2 regions of the Blastococcus sp. SYSU DS0619 genome follow, and region 2 is predicted to be linked to the other one. Evidence: riboswitches for the same ligand, from Rfam matches in the RefSeq annotation. Region 2 holds a riboswitch; the other holds the start of a gene.
What was found. Region 2 has a riboswitch for S-adenosylmethionine ahead of ACI79T_RS01520 (bifunctional o-acetylhomoserine/o-acetylserine sulfhydrylase). Riboswitches for the same ligand answer to the same signal wherever they lie in the genome.

Region 1: linked by a shared signal. The riboswitch ahead of thrC (threonine synthase) and the one ahead of ACI79T_RS01520 (bifunctional o-acetylhomoserine/o-acetylserine sulfhydrylase) in region 2 are both predicted to bind S-adenosylmethionine.

The regions. Positions count from the first base shown of each region.
Region 1 covers NZ_JBJHAM010000002.1:250,724-264,896, reverse strand. Annotated here, with positions in the region: gene ACI79T_RS03820 (alpha/beta fold hydrolase) at 1-1,272, shown strand, start outside; gene ACI79T_RS03815 (ABC transporter permease) at 1,349-2,236, shown strand; gene ACI79T_RS03810 (HAD family hydrolase) at 2,233-3,054, opposite strand; SAM riboswitch class I at 3,113-3,239, shown strand; gene thrC (threonine synthase) at 3,252-4,553, shown strand; gene ACI79T_RS03800 (cold-shock protein) at 4,733-4,933, shown strand; gene groL (chaperonin GroEL) at 5,186-6,811, shown strand; gene ACI79T_RS03790 (VOC family protein) at 6,912-7,277, opposite strand; gene ACI79T_RS03785 (fibronectin type III domain-containing protein) at 7,350-9,470, opposite strand; gene ACI79T_RS03780 (DUF72 domain-containing protein) at 9,648-10,445, shown strand; gene ACI79T_RS03775 (hypothetical protein) at 10,455-11,081, opposite strand; gene ACI79T_RS03770 (SDR family oxidoreductase) at 11,189-12,019, opposite strand; gene ACI79T_RS03765 (Gfo/Idh/MocA family protein) at 12,016-13,011, opposite strand; gene ACI79T_RS03760 (bleomycin resistance protein) at 13,008-13,370, opposite strand; gene ACI79T_RS03755 (DUF4031 domain-containing protein) at 13,390-13,674, shown strand; gene ACI79T_RS03750 (HD domain-containing protein) at 13,631-14,173, opposite strand, start outside.
Region 2 covers NZ_JBJHAM010000001.1:313,714-327,886, forward strand. Annotated here, with positions in the region: gene ACI79T_RS01510 (threonine aldolase family protein) at 1-1,073, opposite strand, end outside; gene metX (homoserine O-acetyltransferase MetX) at 1,070-2,149, opposite strand; gene ACI79T_RS01520 (bifunctional o-acetylhomoserine/o-acetylserine sulfhydrylase) at 2,153-3,445, opposite strand; SAM riboswitch class IV at 3,488-3,603, opposite strand; gene ACI79T_RS01525 (DUF167 domain-containing protein) at 3,650-3,907, shown strand; gene ACI79T_RS01530 (hypothetical protein) at 3,955-4,485, opposite strand; gene ACI79T_RS01535 (mechanosensitive ion channel family protein) at 4,482-5,378, opposite strand; gene ACI79T_RS01540 (thioesterase family protein) at 5,524-6,324, opposite strand; gene ACI79T_RS01545 (hypothetical protein) at 6,348-6,716, opposite strand; gene ACI79T_RS01550 (STAS domain-containing protein) at 6,906-7,352, shown strand; gene ACI79T_RS01555 (EamA family transporter) at 7,412-8,371, shown strand; gene ACI79T_RS01560 (ABC transporter substrate-binding protein) at 8,394-9,410, opposite strand; gene ACI79T_RS01565 (ABC transporter ATP-binding protein) at 9,501-10,334, opposite strand; gene ACI79T_RS01570 (FecCD family ABC transporter permease) at 10,331-11,440, opposite strand; gene ACI79T_RS01575 (FecCD family ABC transporter permease) at 11,437-12,492, opposite strand; gene ACI79T_RS01580 (mycothiol-dependent nitroreductase Rv2466c family protein) at 12,574-13,287, opposite strand; gene ACI79T_RS01585 (glutathione peroxidase) at 13,338-13,832, opposite strand; gene ACI79T_RS01590 (hypothetical protein) at 13,925-14,125, shown strand; gene ACI79T_RS01595 (DUF2237 family protein) at 14,136-14,173, opposite strand, start outside.

The DNA.
Region 1 (14,173 bases), on a different contig from region 2:
TCGACCGATCCCACCGTCCCCACCCGGGTGAGCGTCACGCTGCCCGGCATCGTGCACCGCTTCGAGGCCGGCCACACGATGCGGGTGCTGGTGTCCTCCACCGACCAGGCCTACGCCCTCCCCGACGAGGCCGCGGTCTACTCCGTCGGCCTGGCCGGGCCGGGGGCGGTCAACGGGGTGGCCGACGGCACGACCCAGCTGGCGGCGCCGGTGGTGGACGGCCGGAGCGAGTCCACGGGCGGCACCTCGCGCTGGTGGGTGCTGCTCGCCGTCGTCGCCGCCCTCGGTCTGCTCGGCTGGCTGGCCGCCCGCTGGTGGGGCAGCCGCCGCCGTCGGCAGATCTCGCAGGTGGAGCCGGACGGCGAGGACGTCCCGCTGCGGTTCACCGGCGTCACCAAGGCCTACAAGGACGGCTTCGTCGCCGTCCGGGACCTCTCCTTCGAGGTGCGACGCGGTCAGGTGCTCGGACTGCTCGGCCCCAACGGCGCCGGCAAGACGACGTCGCTGCGGATGCTGATGGGGCTGATCCGGCCGACCGAGGGGCGGATCAGCGTGTTCGGCCACGCCGCCGCCCCGGGCGCGCCGGTGCTGTCCCGGCTGGGGTCGTTCGTGGAGGGCACCGGTCTGCAGCCGCACCTGTCCGGCCGCGACAACCTGACGCTCTACTGGGCGGCCACCGGCCGGCCGGCCGAGGACGCGCACATGGACGAGGCCATCCGGGTGGCCGGGCTCGGTGCCGCCATCGACCGGCCGGTGCGCCGGTACAGCCAGGGCATGCGCCAGCGCGTCGCGATCGCCCAGGCGATGCTCGGCCTGCCCGACCTCCTGGTCCTCGACGAGCCGACCAACGGGCTCGACCCGCCGCAGATCCACGCGATGCGCGAGGTGCTGCGCGACTACGCCGCCACCGGCCGCACGGTGATCATCTCCAGCCACCTGCTCAGCGAGATCGAGCAGACCTGCAGCCACGTCGTCGTCATGGCCAAGGGGCAGAAGATCGCGCAGGGCACGGTGGACGAGATCGTCGGCGCCGGCGGTTCGGTGCTGGTCGGCCTGGCCGACGACGCGGACACCGACCGGGCGATCGCCGTCCTCTCCGCCCTGCCGGGGGTCACCGCCGGTCGGACCGACGACGGCCTGGTGGCCGAGCTCGACGGCGCGCGTCGGGCCGACGTGCTGCAGGCGCTCGTGTCTGCGGGCATCGCCGTCGACCAGTTCACGCCGCGGCGACGGCTCGAGGACGCCTTCCTGGCGCTGGTGGGGGAGTCGTGAGAAGGACGCCCGAGCGAGCATCGCAGGGAGCGCTAGCGACCGAGGAGCGGAACGAGGGCGGAGTCGAACCATGGGCATGAGCGCGACCCGGGGAAGCGACACCGAGCACGTGCAGCCGACCGGCGCGGTCGCCGGCTACCGGCCGGAGCGGACGCTGCGGCTGTCGGTGGAGCTGCGCCGGCAGTTCAAGCGCCGGCGCACCCTCGGCGTCTTCGCGCTGATGGTCGCGCTGCCGCTGGTGCTCATCGCGGCACTGCAGCTGGGCGCCAGCGAGGAGGCGGCCGAGAACTCCCGGATCAACCTGGTCGACGTCGCGACGGCGAGCGGGCTGAACTTCACCCTGTTCGTGCTGTTCGCGACCACCGGCTTCTTCCTGGTCGTGGTGTACGCGCTGTTCTTCGGCGACACCGTGGCCGTCGAGGCGCAGTGGGGGTCGCTGCGGTACGCGCTGGCCACGCCGGTGCCGCGGATGCGGTTGCTCCGGCAGAAGTGGCTGGCGGCGCTGGTGCAGTCGGTCGCCGCGCTGCTCACCCTGGCGGCAGTGGCCGTCGTGGCCGGCGGCATCGCGTTCGGCTTCGGCGACATCCAGACGCCGGTCGGGGTCTCGATCGGCCAGGGCGAGGGGATGCTGCGGCTGGCCGGGATGCTCGGCTACCTGGCGGTGCACCTGCTGGTCGTCGGGGCGCTGGCGTTCTGGTTCTCCACGATCACCGATGCGCCGCTGGCCGCCGTCGGTGGCGCGGTTTTCACCATGTTCGTCTTCGCGATCCTCGACCAGGTGGAGCAGCTGGGCTCGATCCGCGACTGGTTCCCGACGGCGGAGGAGTTCGCCTGGACCGACCTGCTGCAGACGCCGGTCGACTCCGGCGACATGTTCCGCGGGGTGATCCAGTCACTGGTCTACATCGCGATCTTCACCGCGCTCGGCTTCCGCCACTTCGCCCGCCGCGACGTCACCAGCTAGAGGCTGGCGCGCACCGCCTGGGCCCAGCCCTCGCCCATGGCGCCGTCGGTCACGGTCGCGTTCGGGACGGCGGCCAGTGCGGCGGCCATCCCGTCGACCGCCCCGCCGTTCGCGGTGATCCACAGCCGGCCCACGGCGGGCGCCATGTCGAGGTCGCTGATGCTGTCGCCGATCGCTACCGCGTCGTCGGGGGACAGGCCCCGGCGCTCCAGGTCCCAGGCGATGGCGGCGCCCTTGGAGATGCCGCGCGGCATCAGGTGGTAGACCCGCGGCGGTGCCGGGTCCGGGTCCAGCCCCATCCACGACGCTGCCGGGATCGCCCCGTTGTCCTTGAGGGTGAGCCAGCCCAGCTCCCGCTCGGCCAGCCACGCGTCGACGGCGAGCGCGTCCACCCGGCCGCGCAGCAGCGCGTCGGTGGAGTGGGTCGCGTGCCAGGGCGCGTGCCACTCCAGCCGGCCGGGGTGCGCGGCCACCAGCTCCTCGACGACGCCGAGCTCGGCCATCACGTCCATGGCCGTGCGCTCGCCGTACCCGGCGGGCAGCTCGCCCCGCAGCCGGTGGGTGTTCCGCCCCGAGCCCCAGCCGATGGTGGCGCCGAGCTCGGCGATCGCGCCGTCGGCGGCGAAGATCCGTGCGGCCTCCACCACCTGCTCGTAGGTCCGCCCGCTGACCAGCACCAGGGCCACCCCGGCGCGGTGCAGATCGAGCAGGGCGCCGGCCGGTCCGTCGGTCAGCTCGCGGCCGGCGGTGTGCCAGAAGGAGCCCCGCGGGCCGACCATGGTGCCGTCGAGATCGGTGTAGACGATGCGCGCTGCCACGCGCACATCCTGTCCCGCGACGGATCCGGTACCACCCGCGGGTACGATGCTGTCCGTTCACTCATCCAGAGGGGCAGAGGGACACGGCCCGATGAAGCCCCGGCAACCGCCGACTGCGCTCGCGCAGCGGGAGGTGCCAATTCCGTCCCGCGCGGCTCGACGGCCCGACGCGGGGAAGATGAGGAGGTAGTCGTCGCATGACTCTCACCGCTCCCGGTTCCGCACAGGCCGACTCGTCCGCCGGTGGCCCGACCCCGCCCTGTCCGGCCCGCGGGCTCGTCTGCCGCAACTGCGGGGCCACCTTCGGCCTCATCGCCGAGCACGCCTGCGCCGAGTGCTTCGGCCCGCTCGAGGTCGATTACGACCCCGAGCTCATGCGCGCGGTCACCCGGGCGCAGATCGAGGCCGGCCCGCAGAACATCTGGCGGTACGTGGCGCTGCTGCCGGTGGGCCAGGACCCCGCCGAGCGCGTCTCCCTGGACCCGGGCATGACCCCGCTGGTGCGTGCCGACCGGCTGGCCGCCGAGCTGGGGCTGACCGGCGGGCTCTGGGTCAAGGACGACTCGGCCAACCCCACCCACTCGTTCAAGGACCGGGTGGTCAGCCTCGCGGCGACCGCCGCCAAGGGCCTGGGCTACACGAAGATCGCCGCGGCCTCGACCGGCAACCTGGCCAACTCCGTGGCCGCGCACGCCGCCCGCGTGGGGCTGCCGTCGTTCGTCTTCATCCCGGCCGACCTGGAGCCCGGGAAGGTCGTGCAGTCGGCCGTCTACGGTCAGACGCTGGTCGCCGTCGACGGCTCCTACGACGACGTAAACCGGCTGACCAGCGAGCTCGCCGAGACCGACGAGTTCGAGGACACCGCCTTCGTCAACCAGAACGTCCGGCCCTACTACGCCGAGGGCTCCAAGACGATGGGCTACGAGATCGCCGAGCAGCTGGGCTGGCGCATCCCGGCGCAGGTGGTCATCCCGATGGCCTCGGGTTCGTTGCTGACGAAGGTGGACAAGGCCTTCCGCGAGCTCACCGCCGCGGGCATCGTCGAGGCCACCGAGTGGACGATCTTCGGCGCCCAGTCGGCCGGCTGCGACCCGATCGCCACCGCGTTCGACAACGGCTGGGACGTCGTGAAGCCGGTGAAGCCGACCGGGATCGCCAAGTCGCTGAACATCGGCAACCCGGCCGACGGCCCCTACGCCCTCGACGCGATCCGCCGCACCGGCGGCGCCGTGGGCCGGGTCGGGGACGACGAGATCGTGCAGGGCATCCGCGACCTCGCCCGCACCACCGGTGTCTTCGCCGAGACCGCGGGCGGGGTGACCGTCGCCGTCCTCCGGCAGCTGGTGGGCGACGGTCGACTGGACCCGGCCAAGGAGACCGTCGTCCTCAACACCGGCGAGGGCCTGAAGACCCTCGACCCGCTGGAGCCGGTCGTGGGCCCGACCCACCGGGTCGAGCCGTCGCTGAAGTCGGTGCGGGCCGCGGGCCTCATCGGCTGACGGCCGGCACGGCCGCCGGTCCGGGTGACACGGTGGTGACGAACCGCCTGCGCAGGGTGGGTGCTGCTGTACCTTCTCGCGCGGTTCCAGTTCCATGTTCGTGCTCGAACGAGCGGAAGAGGTGGACCCGGCTCCCCGATCCAGAGGAGCCGTCCGCGCGCACATACGTGGGAGCACACGTGGCACAGGGCACCGTGAAGTGGTTCAACGCCGAGAAGGGCTTCGGCTTCATCGCCGTGGACGGCGGCGAGGACGTCTTCGTCCACTACTCGGCCATCCAGATGGACGGGTACAAGAGCCTCGACGAGGGTCAGCGCGTCGAGTTCGACGTCGTCCAGGGCTCGAAGGGCCCGCAGGCCGACGCCGTCCGCAGCGCCTGATCGCAGCGCCTTCCACGGAGGCCCGGACCCCTCGGGGTCCGGGCCTCCGCTCGTCCGGGGGACCCCCGTTCTTGCACTCGGCAGGGTCGAGTGCCAAACTCGTTTCTGGCACTCGGGGCTCCCGAGTGCCAATCAGGTCGGAACGGTGAGGCACCGGTCCGTGGGCCGACGGAGCGTCCACGTCGCTGGTGTCGTCCGTCGCGGGCGCCGAACCCGGCCGTGCAGCGATCCATGCTCGGAGGACATCACCACATGGCCAAGATGATCGCGTTCAACGAAGAGGCGCGCCGCGGCCTCGAGCGAGGGATGAACACCCTCGCCGACGCCGTCAAGGTGACCCTCGGCCCCCGTGGCCGGAACGTCGTTCTTGAGAAGAAGTGGGGCGCGCCCACCATCACCAACGATGGTGTGAGCATCGCCAAGGAGATCGAGCTCGAGGACCCGTGGGAGAAGATCGGGGCCGAGCTCGTCAAGGAGGTCGCGAAGAAGACCGACGACGTCGCGGGTGACGGCACCACCACCGCCACCGTGCTGGCCCAGGCGCTCGTGCGCGAGGGTCTGCGCAACGTCGCCGCCGGCGCCAACCCGATGGCCCTGAAGAAGGGCATCGAGGCCGCCGTCGCCTCGGTCAGCGAGTACCTGCTCTCCACGGCCAAGGACGTCGAGACCAAGGAGCAGATCGCCGCCACCGCGTCGATCTCCGCCGCCGACCCCGCCATCGGCGAGCTCATCGCCGAGGCGATGGACAAGGTGGGCAAGGAAGGCGTCATCACCGTCGAGGAGAGCAACACCTTCGGCCTCGAGCTCGAGCTCACCGAGGGCATGCGCTTCGACAAGGGCTACATCTCGCCCTACTTCGTCACCGACACCGAGCGCATGGAGGCCGTCCTCGACGACCCGTACGTGCTCGTCGTCAACTCGAAGATCAGCTCGGTCAAGGACCTGCTCCCGCTGCTGGAGAAGGTCATGCAGTCGGGCAAGCCGCTGGCCATCATCAGCGAGGACGTCGAGGGCGAGGCCCTCGCGACCCTGGTCGTGAACAAGATCCGCGGCACCTTCAAGTCCGTCGCCGTCAAGGCCCCGGGCTTCGGTGACCGCCGCAAGGCCATGCTGGGCGACATCGCCATCCTCACCGGTGGCCAGGTCATCAGCGAGGAGGTCGGCCTCAAGCTCGACACCGCCGACCTCGAGCTGCTCGGCCGGGCCCGCAAGGTCGTCGTCACCAAGGACGAGACGACGATCGTCGAGGGTGCGGGTGACACCGACCAGATCCAGGGCCGGGTCAACCAGATCCGCAGCGAGATCGAGCGGTCGGACTCCGACTACGACCGGGAGAAGCTGCAGGAGCGCCTGGCCAAGCTGGCCGGTGGCGTCGCCGTCATCAAGGCCGGCGCCGCGACCGAGGTCGAGCTCAAGGAGCGCAAGCACCGCATCGAGGACGCGGTGCGCAACGCCAAGGCCGCCGTCGAGGAGGGCATCGTCGCCGGTGGTGGCGTCGCTCTCGCGCAGGCCACGGCCGTCGCGTTCGACAAGCTGGAGCTCGAGGGCGACGAGGCGACCGGTGCCAACATCGTGCGCGTCGCGCTCGAGGCGCCGCTGAAGCAGATCGCCATCAACGCCGGCCTCGAGGGCGGCGTCGTGGCGGAGAAGGTGCGCAACTCGGAGACCGGCTGGGGCCTCAACGCCGCCACCGGCGAGTACGTGGACCTGGTCGCGGCCGGCATCATCGACCCGGCCAAGGTCACCCGCTCGGCGCTGCAGAACGCCGCCTCCATCGCGGCGCTCTTCCTCACCACCGAGGCCGTCATCGCCGACAAGCCGGAGAAGAACGCTCCGGCCATGCCGAACAGCGATGGCATGGCGGGCATGGACTTCTGAGTCCGGCCACCCGGTCCTGAGAGGGACCTGCACCACCAGCACTGCCCGGCAGGGGCGGTCCGCTTCGGCGGGCCGCCCCTGTCGGCGTCCGCGGGCCGGGTCACTCCGGCGGGAAGCAGCAGAACTCGTTGCCCTCGGGGTCGGCCAGCACGTCCCAGTCGAGGTCTCCGCCCTGCGCGCGCACGACCCGGGCGCCGGCCGCCACCAGCGCGTCCCGGTCGCCGACGACGTCGAGGTGCATGCGGTTCTTCACCCACTTGGACTCGATCACCGGGTTGATCCAGATGTCGGGCCCGGCGCCCGAGGGGTCGATGATCAGCGCCGGCCAGTCGCGTTCCCGGGCGGTGCCGTCGTCGAGCACGTCCTTGCGCACGTAGCCCAGCGCCGCGGCCCACCAGTCGGCCATCGCGTGGTGGTCGCGGGCGTCGAGGCAGAGGTCCTTGAACCGGGCGGGGGCGTCGGCCATGCCCCGACCTCACCACATCCCGGCAGACCGAGGGCCCGCCACCGGATGGTGACGGGCCCTCGACGGGTGTGCTCAGCGGACCTCGACGGGGAACGGCCCCGAGACGCTGCCCTCGCTCGACTTGATCCAGATCTCCGTCGGTGCCGTCGCGGGTGCCGGGTCGACGGTGATCTCCCAGGCGCCCACGTTCTCCGGAGCCTCGACCGCGCCCACGACGCCGGTCGGGTAGCCGGCGATCGGAGCCGCCGCCGGTCCGGTGCCCGCGGCGTTGGTGCGGTGCACGGTGATCGTCGCCCCCGGCACGGTGCCCGACCCGGAGATCCGGAACTCGTCCCCGGCCCGGAACTGGGCCAGCCCGATCGCGACGTCGTCGCCGACCACCCGGTGGTTGACCCCCGCCGACAGGGTGCTGTACGCGGTGGCGGCCGGGGTCCTGGACTGCACCCGGAAGACGTACCGCTGACCGTCGGCGCTCTTCGGCAGGCCGGTCACCTGGGCCGTGGTACCAGTGACGACCACGTCCCGGTCGGCCTGGAGCACGACCGTGGCCGCGTCCGTCGCCGTCGCGTCCGTCCGCAGGAACACCCGGACCCGGTAGCCGGTGGCGTCCGGCACCGGGTTCCACGCGAGGTCGACCCGTCCCTGGGGCGCGGCCGGGTCCGGTCCGGCGCCGGCCGTTCCGGTGATCGCCAGCCCCGTGGGCGCGACGGCCGGGGCAGCGGGCGCCGGCGACACCACGCCGGAGCCGTGCGTGGCGTTGCCGACCGCGTCGATCGCGACGTAGTGCACGGTGGTGTTGGCCGTGGTGACGGGGATCGGCGCCGTGTAGAGCGTCGCGGTGGCCGACGGGACGTTGCCGCCCTCCACCGTCGTCACCGGGCTCCCGTCGGTCGTGTAGTAGAGCGTCCCCTCGTCGGCCGTCAGCGTCAGGGAGGAGGTCTCCACCGCCGTGGTGCCGGTCAGCTCGGGGCTCGTGGTCACCACGGGAGCCGTGGTGTCCGCCGAGCCGTCCTCGTTGGGCGGCGCGATCGTCCCGGCCAGGGCGAACGGAGCGCCGATCTCGCTGCCGACCATCGAACGGACCTCGATGGTGTACAGGGCACCGCCGGTCAAGCCGTCCAGGACGACCTGCGTGGCGCCCGCGCCCACCCGGTAGCCCTCCTGCCGCTGGGTGGCCTGGTCGATGGCGGTGACGCTGTAACCGGTGACCGGCGCGCCACCCGCGACCGGGGCCGCGGACGCCCAGGTGACCGTGGCTGCGGTGCCGTCGGCGTTCCACACCGTGGAGTACTCACTGACGGGAGGCTCGGCTCCGTCCGGGCCGGGTGGGCAGCCGGGAGCGCCACCGCTGGCGAGCCCGTACTCGGCCAGGGTCAGGCCGAGCTGTGCCTCGACGGTGGTGGCCTCGGCCATCCAGCTCAGCGCCACCGCCTGTCCCTCGAACACCAGCTGCTGGTCCGACGGCGACAGGTCGCCGAAGGTCACGGAGAACTCGCCGTTCGCCGCGGTGCCCGAGACCGTGTAGCCGGTCGGGACCTCGTCGGGCACCTCGGTGGGGCTCCAGCCGATCGCCCGCTCACCGATGGCGCCCTCGTCCCGCATCGCCGGGTTGACGACCTCGACGGCGAACCGGTCCAGGCTCACGTCGGCGCCGTAGCTGCCCGAGAACGTCACGGAGTTGACGTTCCCCTCCGCCGGGTCGCTGGCGGTCACCTGCGTGATCGCCGCCGAGCCGACCTGCATGCCGTCCACCAGCGGGGACCCGCTGAAGGACAGCGACACCTCGTCACCGGCCCGGAGGTCGGGCGTGACGCCGGTGAAGCAGCTGGCCGAGTCGTGGTTCCACTCCCGGAAGCCGGTGTCGTCGACGACCCCCGTGGCGGTGCCGACGGTCTGGCCGTCACGGGTGACGGCGAGGGTCGCGGTCTGGCCGGCCTGGGCGGTGTAGCCCTCGATGGCGATCATGTCGCGGTCGGGGAACACCTCGATGTTGCCCGGCCCGCTCGGCGGGTTGCCGGCAGAGGCGCTCGTGGCGACTCCGATGAGCCCGGCGGTGGCGGTGATGGCCGCGAGGCCGCCCGCCAGGGCGCGGCGCCTCCGGCCGGCGGGGTGGAGCGGTCCGGTCGCGGAGGTGGCCAGAGGTCCGGCCTCTCTTCCGCGACCGCGCCCGGTGGTCGGTCCTGTTCTGGTCATGGCCTGCTCCGCGGTTCGCGCTCGTTCTCCCCGGTCGAGGGAACGTGCACACGGTCGTCGAGCGGAGCGGTGGCGAGGCAGCCGAGGGGTGGGGGACGGGGACCCCCCAAAAGGGGAGGGGGCGGCCCCCGGGCGCCGGGACGTTCACGCGTGGTCGCCCGGGGTAGGCGGCTGACCGTGACGGTGATCATCGGGACGTCGGGGTGGCAGTACCGCGACTGGCGCGGCGCCTTCTACCCGCAGAAGCTCGCCCAGCGGCTGTGGCTCGAGCACTACGTCGAGCACTTCGCCACCGTCGAGAGCAACAACGCCTTCTACCGGCTGCCCGAGCTCGAGACGTTCCAGAAGTGGCAGGAACGGACGCCTGCCGACTTCCGCTGGGCGGTCAAGGCCAGCCGGTTCCTCACCCACATCAAGCGGCTGCGCGAGCCGGAGGAGCCGGTCGGCCGGCTGATGGGCCGCGCCGAGGGTCTGGGGCAGAAGCTGGACACGATCCTGCTCCAGCTGCCGCCCACGCTGAAGGCGGACACCGACCTGCTCAGCGAGTGCCTGGCGCAGTTCCCGGTGGGCACGCGCGTGGCGGTCGAGCCGCGGCACGAGTCGTGGTGGACCGACGAGATCCGGGTGCTGCTCGAGCGGTACGGGGCTGCGCTGTGCTGGGCCGACCGGGACGAGCAGCCGATCGCACCGCTCTGGCGCACCACCGACTGGGGTTACCTGCGCTTCCACCACGGGTTCGAGGGGTGGGGCTACCGCGCCGAGACCCTGCAGCTGTGGGCCGACCGGCTCGTGGCGACCTACGGCGACGACGACGTCCTCGTGTACTTCAACAACGACCCGGGCTGCAACGCCGTCATCGACGCGGTGCGGTTCGCCGACTGCGTCCGCCGGGCCGGGGGGACGCCGACCCGTGTGCCCACGGCCGACCAGGCGACCGGGGTGGCCTGGGCGCCGGTGGAGGTCCCCCCGGCCTGACGGCGCGGGTCAGCCGTTCCCGGCCCCGCGCCCGGCGTCCGCGCCGGCCTGCTCGGCTGCCCCGCGAGCGGCCTTCTCGGCGTCGCGGGCGGCCTGCTCGGCGTCCTTGGCAGCCTCCCGGGCGGCCTTCTCGGCCTCGCGCGCGGCCTGCTCCTGGGCCTTGGCGGCGTCGCGGGCGGCCTTCTCGGCGTCGTTGGCCGCCTGGCGTGCCTGAGCGGCCGCCAGCGCCTCCTGGGCGTGCTCGTCGGCGTGCGTGACGGCGTTGTCGAGCCCGCGGAGGCCGCTGTCCTCGGCGGGCTCCTCGGTCTCCAGCGGCTCGGTCTCGGTCGGCTCCACCTCGGTCTCGAGCGGCTCGGTCTCGGTCGGCTCCACCTCGGTCTCCAGCGGCGCCACCTCGGTGGTGTCCGGGCTCGTCGAGTCGGCGTCGGTGGCGTCGTCGGTCCCCGGCAGGTCGACGGGCGAGACCGTCTCCAGGGCCGACGCGACGGTGTCCTGCACCGGGGCCGGGAGCGCGCCTGCCGCGCCGGCGCCGGTCACGCCGGCGGCCGCGATGCCCAGGCCGGTGGCCACCTGTGCCGCGGTGCCGGCACCGGCGATCTTGGCGACGACGGCGGCGAATCCTTCGAGCAGTGCCACGGGTGAGTTCCTTCCGAACGACGGACCGCGGGCGCGGCTGTTCGGACGGTTATCGGCAGCTGGAGCGGGCGGCTGCAGCCGACCGGGGCGGGATCACCCGGACGGAGTCATCCGGTCGGCAGCTGGGCCAGGTGCTCGGCGACCGTGCGCGGCGGCCGACCGAGCAGGTCGGTGAGCACGCGCGGGCTGCCGGTGAACCCGTGCGCGCGGTACCAGTCGAACATCGTGGTCCGGCAGCGGCCGGCGTAAGTCCCGTCGTCGTCGGCCCGGACGTCGACGGCGGTGACCGGGCGCCCGGAGCGTGCGGACAGCAGCGCGGCGACGTCGGGTGCGGTCAGCTCCTCCGGGCCCACCGCCTCGAAGGTGCCGCTGTCCAGGCCGTCCGCGGTGAGCAGCACCGCCGCGGCCTCGGCGACGTCGCGCAGGTCGACGAAGGACTGCGCCTGCTCCAGCCCCCAGGGGCTGCGCAGCTCGCCGCTCTCCACGGCGGCGGCGACCTGTCCGTCGAGGTTGTCGGCGTACGCGCAGGGCTGCAGCACCCGCCACCGCGCCGCCGTCCCCGCGACCGCGCCGTCGAGAGCCTCCTCGACGCGGTCCTTGGCGGCGTGGTGCGGCATCGCGCGGGCCTGGGGGCGCAGCACCGAGTGGTAGACCAGCCGGCGCACCCCGGACCGGGCGGCCTGCGCCAGGACCGCCGGTGCACCGGTCGCCTCGCCCGGGTCGAAGTTGGGCCAGATCAGGTACAGCGCGTCGGCGCCGGCCAGGACGGGGGACAGGTCGCCGGTCAGGTCCCCGACGACGACCTCGGCGCCGAGGACGTCCAGCGCCGGGCGCGGGCGGCGCGACGGGACGACCGCGCGGACCTCCTCGCCCCGGGCCTGCAGCGCCCGGACGACGGCGGTGCCGGTGGCCCCGCCGGCGGCGGTCACGACGATCACAGGACGTCGGTCGCCTCGGCGTGCCGCACGCCGAGCTGCTCCGCCGCCTGCCCGAGCACGTCCTGCACGACGAGCGTGTCGGCCAGCGGCATGACGGCGCTCTCGGTCCGGCCGGCGCGCAGGCACTCGGTGACCTCGACGAGCTCGTGCGCGTACCCGGTGCCGGTCTGCGGCCGGGTGATCGTCTCCGGCTCGGCGCCGGCGCGGTGCAGCACGATCGTGTCCGGGTGGTGGAAGCGGGGCAGCACGTCGATCCAGCCGGTCGTCCCGAACACCCGGGCCTGCCCCGGCAGGGCGTTGCGCAGCGAGGTGGTGAGCGAGGCCGTGCGGCCGTCGCCGAAGTCGAGGAGCAGCGAGGCGTCGGCGTCCGCCCCCGACGGGAACAGCGAGCCGGCGGCGACCACGCGCTGCGGCGTGCCCAGCAGCATCTGCGCGAAGGAGACGACGTAGACGCCCAGGTCGAGCAGTGCGCCGCCGCCGAGCGCCATGGCGAAGAGCCGGTCGGCCGGGTCGTACTCGCGGGCCACGCCCAGGTCCGCCTGCACCGAGCGCAGCTCGCCGATGGCGCCGTCGGCGATCAGCTCGCGCACCGCCACCACGGCCGGCTGGAAACGCGTCCACATGGCCTCCATGACGAAGACCCCGGTCTCCCGGGCCAGGTCCACCACCTCGACCGCGCCCGCGGTGGTCGCGGTGAACGACTTCTCCACCAGCAGCGCCTTGCCCGCGCGGAGGGCGGCCAGCGCGAGCGCGTGGTGCTGCGGGTGCGGGGTGGCCAGGTAGAGCACGTCGACGTCCGGGTCGGCGATGATCGCCGCGTACGAGCCGTGCGCTCGGTCCAGCCCGTGCCGGGAGGCGAAGGCGTCGGCCCGCTCAGGGGACCGCGAGGCGACCGCCACCGGTCGCGCGTTCGGCACGTGCGCGAAGTCGTGCACCACGTTCTCGGCGATGCGGCCCGGACCGACGACTCCCCAGCGGATCTCTGTGCTCACCCCCGAGACGGTAGCGGTGAGCCGAAACGCAGCAGGTTGCCGTCCGGGTCGATGTGCGCCCCTTCGCGCAGGCCGTAGTCGGTGTCCACCGGGCGTCCGGTGCGCGGCACGTCCGCCCACTCGTCGGCCAGCGCGTCCGCGTCGGGGACGTGGAGGTACGCGGCGGCGGCTGTCCTGAGCGGGTCGTGGTCGGCGACGACGACCAGGTGGATCTCGATCCCGGCACGGGCGGCGAAGCCGTAGCCCTCGTCGTGGGCGGTGACGTGGCAGCCCAGGGCGGCGTAGTGCTCCATCGCCCGCGCCAGGTCGGTGACGGGGAAGATCGGCGAGATCCGGACCGGCGGGTGCTGGCGCGTCATGCCCGGCAGACTGGCACGGGTGACCGTGCTGATCGACTCCCCGGTGTGGCCGTGGCGCGGCCGCCGCTGGTCCCACCTGGTCAGCGACGTGAGCTACGACGAGCTGCACGCCTTCGTCGCGGCCGAGCTGGGCATCCCGCGGCGGGCCTTCCAGGGCGACCACTACGACGTCCCCGAGGACCTCTACGACGTCGCGGTCGCGGCCGGCGCCGAGGCGGTCGAGTGCCGGGAGCTGCTGCGGCGCCTGCTGGCCGCGGGTCTCAGGCTCCGGAAGCCCCGCCGGCCCGCTGCTTCAGCAGGGTGAGCTCCGCGGTCAGGTTCGCGCGGGCCAGCGGCTCCCACGCCTCGGCGGCGGGCAGCCGGTAGAGCCGGGGCAGCGCCAGCAACTGCTCCAGCACGGCGATCCGCCCGGCGGTGAACGCCTCGTCGTCGAGGTGCCCGTACTCCGCGCGGATCGCGGACGCGTAACCCGCGTAGGCGGCCGGTGGGCTGGCGAGCACGGCGAGGTCGGCGTCGCAGAGGGCCGCGCCGTTCGCGTCGCCCCGGGCCACGTCGTGCCCGGCGGTCAGCCGTACCAGCCGCGCCACCTCCTCGACCCGCTCGTCGGGGACCAGGCCGCGCAGGCCGGCGCGGGCGCGGTCGGCGCTGATCTGCTCGTTGTCCGACCGCCGGGGGTCGTAGACGACGTCGTGGTACCAGGCGGCCAGCCGCACGGCGGCGGGATCGGGGACGTCGGCGACCAGCCGGTCGACCAGGCCGAGCACCGCCGCCAGGTGCGCCAGGTCGTGGTACGTGCGGTGCGG
Region 2 (14,173 bases):
CAGCCTTCCCCGGCGAGGGCGGCGACCGCCGCGCGGAGCTCCCCGACCGGGAGCGCCAGCGTGGCGTCCCCCACGGCCAGCTCGACCCGCACCACGCCGGGGTCGCCGGTGCGCCCGGCCTGCGGCCAGGTCCACAGGCCCTCGTCGGTGGCCAGCCGGCGGGCAGCTGCGGTGAACGCCTCGGGGGTCGTGCGCAGCAGCAGGTGCAGCATGGGGGTCTGCGGCGGATCGGGGACGACGGTGACGCCCGGCAGGTCGCGCACGGCGTCGGCGACCTCGCGGGCGCGCTCCAGGTAGGCCGGCATCAGCGGCAGCCGGCGCCGCAGGCAGCCCAGCGCCGACGCGGCTCCGGGCCACATGCCGAACAGCGTGCCGCCCAGCCGCCGGCGCCACTCGCGGACCTCGGCGACGACGTCCGCCGGGCCGGCCAGGCAGCAGCCGGCCAGCGCGCCGAGGCCCTTGTAGAAGCTGACGTAGACGGTGTCGAACAGCCCGGCGATCTCGGCCGGCGTGCGGTCGTAGCCGGCGGACGCCTCCCACAGGCGCGCGCCGTCCAGGTGCGCGGCCGCGCCCCGCTCGCGGGCCCAGCCCACCTGCCCGGCCAGGTCGTCCCAGGGCGGGAGCTGCCCGCCGAGGTCGCGCTGCGGCAGCTCCACCAGCAACGCGGCGGGCCGCTCGGCGACGGCGTCGAGGTCGGCGCGCACCAGCAGCCGGTACCGGTCGCCGGCCGGTCGCAGGACCATGCCGTGCAGCCGCTCGAACGCCTGCTCCTCGTGCCGGATCAGGTGGCTCTCCGGGTGGCAGACCACGGTGCGCCGGCCCCTCCGGTCGGCGTGCACCCGCAGCGCCGCCTGCTGGGCCATGACGCCGCTGGGCAGGTACACCGCCGCGGGCCGGCCGAGCAGCCCGGCGACCTCCGTCTCGAGGTCGGCCACCACGCCGCCGTCGCCGTACCGGTCCGGGGCCGTGCCGGGCGGGATCGCGGCCAGCTGGTCCGCCGGCCGCCAGTCGCCGTGCCCGGAGAGGGATCGGTCGCAGGCGGCGCGCAGGGCCGCGCGCTCGTCGTCGGTCACGGCGTCCCCAGCAGCTCGGTCAGCAGCGCCCCGACGGCGTCGGTCTCGATCAGGAACCCGTCGTGCCCGTACGGCGAGGAGATCACCCGCAGCGGGACACCCAGGGCGTCGGCCACCCGCCGCTGCTGGCCGAGCGGGTAGAGCCGGTCGGTGTCCACGCCGGCCACCATCGCGCGGGCGGTCACCCGGGACAGCGCCGCCTCGACGCCGCCGCGGCCGCGGCCGACGTCCCAGCCGTTCATGGCCTCGGTGAGCAGCACGTAGCTGCCGGCGTCGAAGCGGCGGGACAGCTTGTCCGCGTGGTGCTCCAGGTAGGAGGCGACCGCGTACCGGCCGTCGATCTGCAGGTGGGCGCCGAACCGGGCCTCCAGCTCCACCCCGCTGCGGTAGGTCAGGTGGGCGATCCTGCGGGCGACCCCCAGACCGTCCACCGGCGGGGCGTCGGGCGGGTAGTCCCCACCCGCCCAGCGGGCGTCGGCCCGGACGGCGGCCTGCTGGGTGGTCTGCGTGCCGATCTGGTCGGCCGAGGCGACGGCGCCCGAGGCGAGGAAGAACAGCGCGTCGACCCGCGCCGGCTCCGCCACGGCCCACTCCAGCGCCCGCATCCCGCCCATCGACCCGCCGGCCACGGCGGCCCACCGGGCGATGCCCAGCGCGTCGGCCAGGGCGGCCTCGGCGCGCACCTGGTCGGCCACGGTCACCTCGGGGAAGCGGGACCCCCACCGCCGGCCGTCCGGCGCGGTCGACGACGGCCCGGTCGTGCCCTGGCAGCCACCGAGCACGTTCGCGCAGACGACGAAGAGGCGGTCGGTGTCCAGGGCCGCGCCCGGCCCCACGATGCCGCTCCACCAGCCGGGCGACGGGTGGCCCGCGCCGGCCGGGCCGACGACGTGGCTGTCGCCGGTGAGCGCGTGCTCGACCAGGACGGCGTTGTCCCCGCCGGGCGCGAGCGTCCCCCAGGTCTCGTACGCAACCCGCACCGCCGGGAGGGTCCCGCCGCGTTCCAGCGGGAACGGCCCGGGCAGGTCGAGGAAGCGCCGGTCGCCGACCGGATCCCCCTCGACCCACCCGCCCATCGCTCAGGCGCCCTTGGCGGCGCGGAAGCCCGCTTCCAGGTCGGCCAGGATGTCCTCGATGCCCTCCAGGCCCACCGCGAGGCGCACCAGCCCCGGCGTCACACCGGTGGTGAGCTGCTCCTCCGGGGTGAGCTGCGAGTGGGTGGTCGACGCCGGGTGGATCACCAGGCTGCGCACGTCGCCGATGTTGGCCACGTGGCTGTGCAGCTCCAGCGCCTCGACGAACTTCTGCCCGGCCTCCTTGCCGCCGTGCAGCTCGAAGGTGAGGACGGCGCCGGCGCCCTTCGGGGCGTACTTCTGCTGCGCGGCGTGCCACTGGTTGGTCGGCAGGCCGGCGTAGTTGACCCGGTCGACGGCGTCGTGCGCCTCGAGGAACTCCGCCACCCGCTGGGCGTTGGCGACGTGCCGCTCCATGCGCAGGGACAGCGTCTCGATCCCCTGCACGACCAGGAACGCGTTGAACGGCGAGACGGCCGGGCCGAGGTCGCGCAGCAGCTGCACCCGGGCCTTGAGGGCGAAGGCCGGCGCGCCGAGGTCGGCGTAGACGACGCCGTGGTAGGTCGGGTCGGGCGTCGTGAACATCGGGTGCTTGCCACCGCGCCAGTCGAACGCGCCGCCGTCGACGATCAGGCCGGCGATCGCGGTGCCGTGCCCGCCGAGGTACTTCGTCGCCGAGTGCACGACGACGTCGGCGCCGAACTCGAAGGGACGGATCAGGTACGGGGTGGCGACGGTGTTGTCCACGATCAGCGGGACGCCGTTGCGGTGCGCGACCCCGGCGACCGCCTCGATGTCCAGGACGTCGCCCTTCGGGTTGCCGATGGTCTCGGCGTAGAAGGCCCGGGTGTTGTCCTGCACCAGGGACTGCCAGTTCTCCGGGTCGTCGGGGTTCTCGACGAAGGAGACGGTGATGCCCATCTTCGGCAGCGAGTGGTGCAGCAGGTTGTACGTGCCGCCGTAGAGGGACGCCGACGCGACGACGTGGTCGCCGGCCTCGGCCAGGTTGAGGATGGCCAGCGTCTCCGCGGCCTGCCCGGAGGCCACCGCGAGTGCCGCGACGCCGCCCTCCAGCGACGCGACGCGCTGCTCGAGCGCGTCCTGCGTCGGGTTCATGATCCGCGTGTAGATGTTGCCCATCTCGGCCAGCGCGAACAGGTCCGCGGCGTGCTGGCTGTCGCGGAACTGGTAGCTCGTCGTCTGGTAGATCGGCAGGGCGCGGGCCCCGGTCGTCGGGTCGGGGCCGGTCCCGGCGTGGATCTGCCGGGTCTCGAAGCTCCAGTTCTGCGGGTCGCTCATGCGCCGTCTCCTCTCGCTCGCGGAGACCCGCGGCGCACGGGAGCTCCGTCCTTGCCGGGGGGCGGACGCCTCCCGGCCGGCTCTTCCCCTGGAGCACCTCAGACGGAGTAGAGGTTGCCGGGCAGCCAGCCAGGTGCTTCGCGCTGCCTCTCAGGAGCCGTCGTGATCGTAGGACGTCGGGGCCACCACCTGCACACTGACCGGGTGCGCGTGACCATCCGGGTGCGGCCCGGCGCCGGGCGGACCGTCGTGCGCGGTGAGCACGACGGCGCCCTCGTGGTGCGGGTGGGCGCTCGTGCGGTGGACGGCCGGGCCACCGAGGCGGCGCTGGCGGCGGTCGCCGACGCCTTCGGGGTGCGGTGCCCGGCGGTGGCGCTGGTCACCGGCGCGACCGCCCGCACCAAGGTGGTCGACGTCGAGGGTGGCGCCGAGGAGCGGCTGCGCGAGCTGCTGGCCGGGTGACCGGCCGGGCGGGGCCGATGTCCCACGTGAAACACCGGCCCCACCGCTCAGCCGGTCGGGGACGCCGGGGCGGTCCCGTCGTCCGTGCCGTCGGAGTCGCCCGTCGGCGTGGGCTCGGTCGTCGCCGGTGCGGTCGGCTCGGTCGTCCCGGGCGACGTCGACCCGGTGGTGCTCGGCCGGGTGGTGGACGCCGACGGCTCGGTCGTCGCCGGGGTCCCGGTCGGCTCGGTCGGCTCGGCCGGCTCGGTCCCGGTCGGTTCGGTCTCGGTGGGCTCGACCGTCCCGGTCTCCGTCGGCTCGGTCTGCTCCGCGGTCTCCTCGGTGGAGGCCGGCTCACCCGCGGCCGGGGGGCGGACGTTGAGGTAGAGCGCGCCGATGGACAGGAACAGGAGGACCAGCACCACCGTCGAGGTGCGCGCCCGGCCCAGGTGCCGGGGGATCGAGTGCCACCAGCGGTGCTCCGCCGCCGGAGCGGTCTGGGCGGGCGGCGCGGCCGGCGGGGCGGTGCTGACGGTGGGCTCGGAGGGGGTCTGGTCGGGCCCCGGCGTGTCGGCGGGCCGGTCCTCGGGCGCGGTCATCGGGCTCCCTCCTGCACCGCGGTGCCCTCGTCGGCCGCCTGCATCGTGGTGGTCGGTTGCGGCACCTGCATGCCCTGGCTGCGGAACGCGTCGACGACCCGGGCCCGGAGGTCGCGGCCGACCTCGAACTGCTTGCCCGGCAGCGTGCGGGCGACGACGCGCACGTTCACCTCGTCCAGGCCGAGGCTCTCCACGCCCATGACGGTGGGCGGGTCGAGCAGCAGCGGGCGCATCGCCGGGTCGCGGAACGCCTCCCGGCCGACCTGGCGGAGGATCTCGTTGGCCCGGTTGACGTCGACGCTCGTCGGCACCGGCACGTCGACGACGGCGCGGGCCCAGTCGCGGGAGAGGTTCACGACCTTGACGATCTGCCCGTTCGGCACCGTGACGACCTCGCCGTCGGGCGACCGGACGCGGGTGACGCGCAGCGTGACGTCCTCCACCGTGCCGGTGGCCGGGTCGCCACCGCCGACGACCTGGATGGAGACGACGTCGCCGAACCCGTACTGCCGTTCGGTGATGATGAAGAACCCGGCCAGCACGTCACCGACGATGCGCTGCGCGCCGAAGCCCAGGCCGACGCCGAGCACCGTGGCCGGCGCGACGAGGCCGGTGACCGGTACGCCGAGGCGGTCGAGGACGAAGAAGACCGAGATCGAGTAGATGAGCACGATCGCCGCCCAGGTGAGCACCTGGGTGAGCGAGTGCCGGTGCTTGGCGGCCTCGGAGCGGACGAGGGCGTCGCCGCCGGTGGAGTTGCGGTCGATCCGGTCGGTGATCTTCGCCCCGGCCCAGGCCACGAACCGGGCGAGCAGCACCGAGCCGATGATGATCAGCACGACCTCGAGGCCCCGCCCGGACAGCCAGTCCAGCAGCTCTCTCAACGCGTCCACGGGTGGCAGCCTCCGATCGTCGGGGGAAGCGACCTTTCCACAGTGGCGAGCGGCGGCGGCCGATGCCAACCGGACCCGCCGGGTACCGCACGGCGGAGGCCGCGACGAGCCGCTGACCTGGGCCTCAGCGGCACGGAGAGATGACTCACGCCGCCGGTGGGCGGGGCTCCACGAACAGCGACTGGGTGGACCGGCCGACCGGCCCGTCGACGTCGAAGAGGACGCCGAGGCACTGCGCCGCGCCGGTGCCGCCGTGCACCGTGGTGGCGTCCACGCCGAGCCACTCGCCGCGCGGCGGGCGGTGCAGCGCCACGGACAGGTCGACGTTGGCGAACGTCGACCGCGTCCAGTCCAGGGTGGCCGAGATGCCGCTGGCGGCGTCGGTCATGACCAGCAGGTGCTGCAGCGGGGACATCGGCTCCCCGGCGACCAGCGCGCACTCCGGCCGGGTCCAGGCCGTGGCGGGCCCGGGGCCGTTGAAGGTGCCGGCGGCGAAGCGCCAGTCCAGCGCCCGGTGGTAGGCGATCTCGCTGGAGAAGAACGCCGCCCGCTCGGGCCGGCTCTCCTCCGGGCCGGCCGGCGCCGGATGGGGCAGGGTCGGGGAGGCCGCGGCGTCGTCGCGCGAGCGCATCCGCCAGGCCGACAGGCGCATGAGCGGGCGGCCGTCGCCGGCGTCGAGCACGGCCTCGACCAGCTCGATCCGCCGCCCCGGGCGCACGACGGACGTGCGTACCCGCACCGGGCCGACCGGCACCGGCCCGAGGATGTCGTAGGCCATGCGCACCGTCTGCCCGCCGGTGATCGCGCTCGCCCGCTCGGCCGCCCGCAGCAGCAGCGCGGCGGGCGGCCCGGCGTGCTGGTGCGCGGGGTCCCACGGGCCGATGGTGAGCGCCGTGGCGGTGAAGCCGTCGCCGTCGGGGAGGTAGAGGGCCTCGGGCACGTCCATGACGGCGAGTCTCGCGCCGCCGGTCAGTCCCGCGTGCGCCGGGTCGCCCAGACGGCGTAGACGGTCCAGGCGGCGGCGCCTCCGGCGGCCAGCGACCACACCAGGCGCAGCTGCGCGGACGTCGACAGGAGCAGCAGGACGGCGACGACGAACACGGCCCCCGCCAGCGGCGAGGAGCGGGCGAGCGCTCCGGCGGTGCCGGGGCCGGGCACGACCAGGAAGACGACCGCCGCCATGACCAGAAGCAGGGCGCAGAGCGCCGCGATCCCGCCCGCGGTCACCCCGAACCCGGCCGGCAGCGCGATCGCCCCGAGCGCGCCGGCGACCACCCCCAGCGCCAGCCCGACCAGGGTGCGGCGCCGGCGGGCCGACCACGGTGGCCGCTCGTCCATGGCTGCTCCTCTCGTGGTCCCGGCTCGTGCGCCGGACGGAACGGCGTCCCCCGATGACTACCCGTCACAGCACGCCCGCCGGGCGCGGCACACCGGCCGATTCCGTATCGGAATCCGTTGTACCGCCGGTCCGCGCTCCGTACGGTCCGGGCGACGGGGGTCGGACCGTCGGCAGCTGGGGGAACGGGCATGGTGCGGGCGCACGAGTGGGACGTGACGCGGCGGCTGGCGCGGCCGCCGGGACGGCGCCGGCCGTGGTGGGTGTCGCACCCGGCGCCCGATCCCGCCGCGCTGCGGCTGGGCTGGGAGGCCGCCGGCGGGCACGCCCGCGTGGTCGTCGAGGGCGACATCGACCTGGTCACCGCCCCGCAGCTGGAGGCGTTCGTCGCGGGGTGCCCGCTGGCCGGCTGCACCGTCCTCGAGCTCGACCTCGGCGGGGTGCCGTCGATCGGCTCGGGAGGGCTGTCGGTGCTGATCGCCGTCCGGCGGTGGTGCCTGCAGCGCGGTACCGCCCTGCGGCTGCGCGACGTGCAGCCGTCGGTGTGGCGGGTCTTCGAGGCGACCGGCCTGGCCGAGGTCTTCGCCGCGTCCGGTCCCGAGCCGCGCCCGCCCGCGCAGGACCTCGCGCTGTTCTGACCCGGTAGCCGTTCCGACCGGTAGGTGGCTCGGAGCCGCTTGCCCGCTACATTGCGGGGGTGCCCCGCACCGTCCGCCCCGCCTTCGGGTACGCGTTCACCCTCGCCGCGGCTGCCCTGTTCGCCGTCAACGGGACGGTGTCGACGCTCGCCCTCCAGGCGGGGGTGCCGCCCACCCGGCTGACCGCGTTGCGCTGCACCGGTGCGGCGCTGGTGCTCCTGGCGGTGCTGGCCCTGGCCGCTCCCGGCCGGCTGCGGGTGCGGGCCCGCGAGCTGCCCCTGCTCGCCGTCTTCGGCGTCGTGGGCGTCGCGCTCACCCAGTTCCTCTACTACGTCGCCATCGGCCGCATGCCGGTCGGGATCGCGCTGGTCTTCGAGATGACCGCGCCGGTGTTCATCGCCCTCTACGTCTGGCTGGTCCGCCGGGAGCGGGTCCGCAGCCGGCTGTGGGCGGCGCTGCTCCTGTCGTTGTCCGGCCTGGTCCTCGTGGCCCAGGTGTGGCAGGGCGGCGGCTCGCTGGACGCGGTGGGCGTGGCGGCGGCGCTGGGTGCGGCCCTCTGCCTGGCCACGTACTACCTGGTGGGGGAGCGCGGCACGGTCAGCCGCGACCCGGTCACGCTCACCTGCTGGAGCTTCGTGGCGGCCGCGCTGTTCTGGGCGCTCGCCGCACCGTGGTGGGAGTTCGACGCCGGCGTGCTCGCCGAGCCGGTGCCGCTGTCGCTCGGGGACCTGCGGCTGCCGCTGTGGCTCCTGGTCGGCTGGATCGTGGTGCTGGGCGCGGCGGTGCCGTTCTGGTTGTCCGTCGCCGCGCTGCCGCACCTCGCGCCGACCACCGCCGGGCTGGTGGCGACGGTCGAGCCGGTGTTCGCCTCCGTCGTCGCCTGGCTGTGGGTGGAGCAGGTGCTCACCGGGTGGCAGGTGGCCGGCGGCGCCGTCGTCCTCACCGGGATCGCGCTGGCGCAGACCGCACGGACCACCCAGCCGCCGGTGCCGGAGACCCCGGCCCCGCTGTCGTCGTGACGCGGAGCCGGGGTCGCGGACGTCAGGGCGTGACGTCCTGGGCCTCGGTCAGGTAGCCGGCCAGTTCCGCCATGTACGCCGCCTGGGAGACGTAGTCGGGGCCGATGTACTTCCAGGGGTAGAGCTGCCCGGCCTCGACGGCGGGGAGCAGCGCGGCGGTGGGCTGCGCGGCGATCTCCTCGGGGGTCATGCTGAACCGCAGCGAGTAGAGGAGCACGTCGCTGGGGAACTCCGTGACCTCCTCCCAGCCCACGGAGTTCCAGAAGTAGCCCTCGCCGCCCGGGTCCACGAACGTCACGCCGAGGTCGGCGTACATCGCCAGCTGCGGGTCGTCGGCCGCCTTGGCCATCCACCAGCCGTCGGCCTCGGTGGCGAACACGGGCAGCACGCTCACGTCGTCCGTCGCGGCGGCGCTCAGCGCCTCGGATGCCGCCTCGAAGTCGGCGCGCGCCTCGGCGACCACACCGCCCTCGGTGTCGACGCCGAGCGCGTCGGCCAGCTCCACCACGCGCTCGATGACGTCGGCCGCCGAGCCGGTGTAGGCGATGTGGACGATCGGCGCGATCTCGGCGACCTGCTCCTCCTGGGCCAGGTCGTTGAAGCCGTAGCCCGCCTTCCCCTCGGGGATCTCGCCGGAGGAGTCGTCCGGGTAGATCGTGGTGACGATGAGGTCGGGGTCGGCGGCGGCCAGCGCTTCGAGGTCGATCTCGCCGTAGGTGGAGCCCACGATCGCGACGTCGTCGAGGTCGCGGCCCGCGAAGGCGACGTCGTCCTCGGCCGAGGTCTGGCCGAAGGTGGCGACCGGCTCGATGCCGTAGTTCCACAGCGACGCCGCCAGGTCGTTGAGGCCGGCGATCCGCTCGGGCGCCTCGTCGAGCTCGACGGTATGCCCCAGGTCGTCGGTGAACGACCAGCTGCCCTCGGCGGCCGGCTCGGCGTCGGTGGCGTCACTGGAGGTGTCGTCGCCGCAGGCGCTGACACCGACGGTCACGCCCAGGGCCACGAGGCCGCCCAGCAGGCGGCGAGAGGTGCGGTGCAACGGAACTCCCTCGGCTGAGGGGATGCGTGATCATCCCCGGTTGCGACCAAGGTTAGCCTGCCCTAACCCGAGGACGAGGACGGGTGCCCGTCAGCGCAGCCGGCGCACCGGGACGACCATCGGGGAGCCCGCCACCGGGTCGGTGATCACCCGCGCCTCCAGCTCGAAGACGTCGGCCAGCAGCTGCTCGGTGAGCACCTCGGCCGGGGCGCCGGAGGCGACCAGCGCACCGTCCTTCATGGCCACCAGTCGCTGCGCGTAGCGGGCGGCGAGGTTCAGGTCGTGCAGCACCACGACGACGGTGCGCCCGCGCTCGGCGTGCAGCCGGCCCACCAGGTCCAGCACGTCGATCTGGTGGGAGAGGTCCAGGTAGGTCGTCGGCTCGTCCAGCAGCAGCAGGTCGGTGCCCTGGGCCAGGGCCATGGAGATCCAGGCCCGCTGCCGCTGGCCGCCGGAGAGCGCGTCCACCGGGCGGTCGGCCAGCTCGCTCATGCTGGTCCAGGACAGCGCCTCGGTGACGACCGCCTCGTCGTCCCGGGACCACTGGCGCAGCCAGTTCTGGTGCGGGTGCCGGCCGCGGGCGACCAGGTCGCCGACGGTCAGCCCCTCGGGCGCGACCGGCGTCTGCGGCAGCAGGCCCAGCACCTTCGCGACCTCGCGGGTCGGGGTGCGGGCGATGGCCCGCCCGTCCAGGAGGACCTGGCCCGACGTCGGGCGCAGCAGCCGGCCGAGCGCCTTCAACAGCGTGGACTTGCCGCAGCCGTTGGGGCCGACGATCGCGGTGAACGAGCCCTCCGTCAGCTGGAGGTCCAGGTCGTCGACGACCACCTGGTCGTCGTAGGCCAGCCGGACGTGCTCGGCGGCCAGCCGGACGCGTTCCTCGCTGGTCGCGTCGGGGTGGGGGCGGTGCAGGAGCTCGGTCATACGGTGGATCGCCGCCTTCCACGGACCAGGAGCCAGAGCAGGTAGGGGGCGCCGATGGCGGCGGTCAGGATGCCGACCGGCAGGGCCTGCGGCAGCAGGGTGCGGGTGACCAGGTCGGCCCCCACGACGAGCAGCGCGCCGAAGATGCCCGACGCCAGCAGCGGCGGCCGGGCGCCGCCGGCCAGCCGCACGGCGATCTGCGGCACGACCAGGGCGACGAAGGTGATCGGCCCGGCGGCCGACACGGCGAACGCCACCAGGCCCACGGCCAGCAGGACGACGGCGGTCTGCGCCCCGGCCAGCCGCACCCCGAGCCCGCGGGCGGTGTCGTCGCCGAACTGGAGGACGGTGAGCACCCGGCCGGCGGCCAGCGCCAGCGGGAGCAGCACGACGACGGCGACGGCCAGGGGGAGGGCGTCGTCCCAGGTGCGGGCGTTGAGCGACCCGGTGATCCACACGTAGGCCGAGGCCGCGTCGTAGATCTCGGCGTTGGTGAGCAGCCAGTCGACGAGCGCGGTGCCCACCGACCACAGGGCGATGCCGACGAGCACGAGCCGGTACCCGTCGACGCCGGCCCGCCAGGTGAGGCCGAAGAGCAGCGCGCCGGTGGCGAGCGCGCCGAGCAGCGCGGCGAGCGGGATGCCGAGGCCGCCCAGGAGCGTCCCGGCGGGGGTGCTGCCGCTGAGCACGATCGCGGACACCGCGCCCACCGAGGCGCCGGTGGTGATGCCCAGCGTGTCCGGTGAGGCCAGCGGGTTGCGGGCGAAGGTCTGGAACAGCGCACCGGACACGCCCAGGGCCAGTCCGACCAGGGCCCCGACCAGGACCCGCGGGGCCCGCAGCTGCAGCACGATGAACTCCTGCGGCCCCTCACCCAGACCGACCAGCGTGCGCAGCACGTCGCCCACCCCGATGGGGAAGTCGCCGCGACCCATGCTCAGCGCGGCGACGAGCACCAGCGCGGCGAAGCCGGCGACCGGCACGGCCAGCTGCCGCCAGCGCAGCAGCGCGGACAGCGGGCCGACGCGCAGCGCCCTCCCCCGGCGGACGGGAGCGCGCCGGGGACCGGCCGTGCCGGCGGGGCGTGCGGGGGCCGCGACGCTCACAGCCCCACCGTCCGGCGCCCGCGCACGAGCGCGATGAAGAAGGGTGCGCCGATCAACGCGAGCACGATGCCCACCTGCAGCTCGCCGGGGCGGGCCACGACCCGGCCGATCACGTCGGCGACCAGCAGCAGCACGGCCCCGGCCAGGGCGGAGCAGGGCAGCAGCCAGCGGTGGTCGGGGCCGGTCAGCGCCCGGACGGCGTGCGGCACGACGAGCCCGACGAACGCGATCGGCCCGCAGGCCGCGGTGGCGGCTCCGCAGAGCAGCGTGACGGCGGTCAGCCCGACCGCCCTGGCCAGCCAGATGCGCTGGCCGAGGCCGCGGGCGACGTCCTCGCCGAGGCCCAGCAGGTTCAGCGCCGGCGCGTTGAGCAGGGCGAACACCACCCCGATCGCGAGGAAGGGGGCGACCTGCCAGGCGATGTCTGCGTCGCGCCCGGCCAGCGAGCCGACCACCCAGAACCGGAAGCTGTCCAGGGTCTGCTGGTCGCTGACCAGGATGGCGCGCACCAGGGCGTAGAGCAGGGCGGAGAGCGCCGCGCCGGCCAGCGCGAGCGTGACCGGCGTGGCCCCGCCCCGCCCGGCGGAGCCGATCGCGTACACCAGCACGGTGCCCGTCAGCGCCCCGAGGAAGGCGAACCAGACGTAGCCGCTCGGGCTGGTGATGCCGAGGGCGGAGATGGCCAGGACGACGGCGAGGCTGGCGCCGGCGGTGACGCCCAGCAGTCCGGGGTCGCCGAGGGGGTTGCGGGTGTGCCCCTGCATGAGCGCGCCGGCCAGCCCGAGGGCGGCGCCCACCATCAGCCCCAGCGCCGTGCGCGGCAGCCGCAGCTGGCGCACGATCACCGCCTCCTCGGTGCCGAGGGAGGAGTCGACCAGCGCACGCCAGACGTCGCCGACGCCGATCGAGCGGGTGCCGACGGCGATGCTCGCCACCGCCGCGGCGACGACGAGGACCAGCAGCAGGGCCAGCGTGCCCAGCCGCCGGGCGCGCATCGGCGACGCCGGCGGTCGTGCCGCGTCCCGCGCCGGGACGTCGACCGTGGTGGCCACGAGCAGCTCCCGGGACGGACGGCGAAGATCAGATAAGGCTTACCTTAGCTGCCGCACGCCGAGCGGGCCGCTCCGGCGAGGTCACTTCTTCTGCCGACGGCTCCCGCCGTGCCAGTCCTCCTGCGTGCCGGACTCGCCCGGCCGCACCCCGAACGCCGGCAGCTGCGGCCGCTCCCGCAGGCTGCGCTTGAGCTCGGCGAAGCCCGGGAACGAGGCGAGACCCACGACGTGGTCCCACAGCGCGACGGCCTCGTCGTCGCTCGGCAGCCGGCTGATGACCGGGCCGAAGAAGGCCACGCCCTCGGGCGGCCGGAAGTGCAGGATCGGCGTGCCGACGTCCTTGCCGGTCAGCGCCAGCGCCTCGTCGGTCTCCTCGCGCAGCCGGGCGTCCCAGGAGTCGTCGTCGAGGGCGGCGGCGAGGTCGGCGGGCAGCCCCACGCCGGCGAGGATCGGCGTCACGAACTCGCGGGTGCCGCGGCGCACCTCGTCACCGGGCTCGTTCGGCGTCTCGAAGATCTGGCCGCCCAGCGCCTCGTACAGCGGGCCGACCACCTCGGGGCCGTGCCCCTCGCGGGCGCGGGCGGCCAGGCGCAGCAGCCGCAGCCCGGCGGTGTGCCCGGCCTCGTACTCGGGCGGGAAGTGCGCGTCGTAGTCGACGTGCGCGTTGAGCAGCCGCAGCGAGATGAACCGCCACTCGACGGCGTACTCCCGCTGGGCGCTCACCTGGCGGACCCACTTGCTGGTCATCCAGGCAAACGGGCAGACCGGGTCGAACCAGAAGCGCAGATCGGCCATGGCCCGAACCTAGGCGCTCCCGGCCGACCCCGCCTTCTGCCGGCGGCGGCTCAGGCGGGGAGGACCGACTCGATCGCGGCGCGGAGCTCTGGGGCATCGGGCGCGGTGCGCGGCCGGAACCGGGCGACCACCTGGCCGGTCCCGTCGACGACCCACTTCTCGAAGTTCCACTGCACGTCGCCGGCCTCGCCGTCCAGGTCCGGCGTCGCGGTCAGCTGCCGGAACAGCGGGTGCGCCTCGGGCCCGTTCACCTCGACCTTCTCGGTGAGCGGGAAGGAGACGCCGTAGGTGGCCGAGCAGAACTGCTCGATCTCCTCGGCGGTGCCCGGCTCCTGGCCCATGAACTGGTTGCACGGCACGCCGACGACGGTGAAGCCGCGGGCGCCGTACTGCTGCTGCAGCGCCTCGAGGCCGGTGAACTGCGGGGTGAGCCCGCACCGGCTCGCCACGTTGACGACGAGGGTCGCGCGCCCGCCGGTCAGCTCCCGCAGCGTGGTGGCGGTGCCCTGGAGCGTGGTCACGGGCACGTCGAGGAGGTCGCTCATTCCCGCGCCAGCGCCGTCGGCCGGGCGTTCATTCCGGTCGGTTGCAGCACTGCTGCGGCCTAGTGTGGTGCCCGATCGTTCCGGGAGGTGCCATGGAGTGGGTGCTCATCGTGCTGGCCGTGCTGGTGGTCGTCGGCGCCACGCTGTACGTCGGCCGCAGCCGCCGGCGCAGGGAGTGGACGGACGAGCTGCCCGACGGCCGGCTCGACCGCGACCGGATGGACGGGCCGGATGCGCGGGGTGCGGTGAACAAGCACAGCTGGATGCTGGGTGGTGGCGGCAGCGGGGGCTGAGTTCCCGGGATCAGCCCAGGTCGCCGATGTCGTCGGGGACGTCGACGG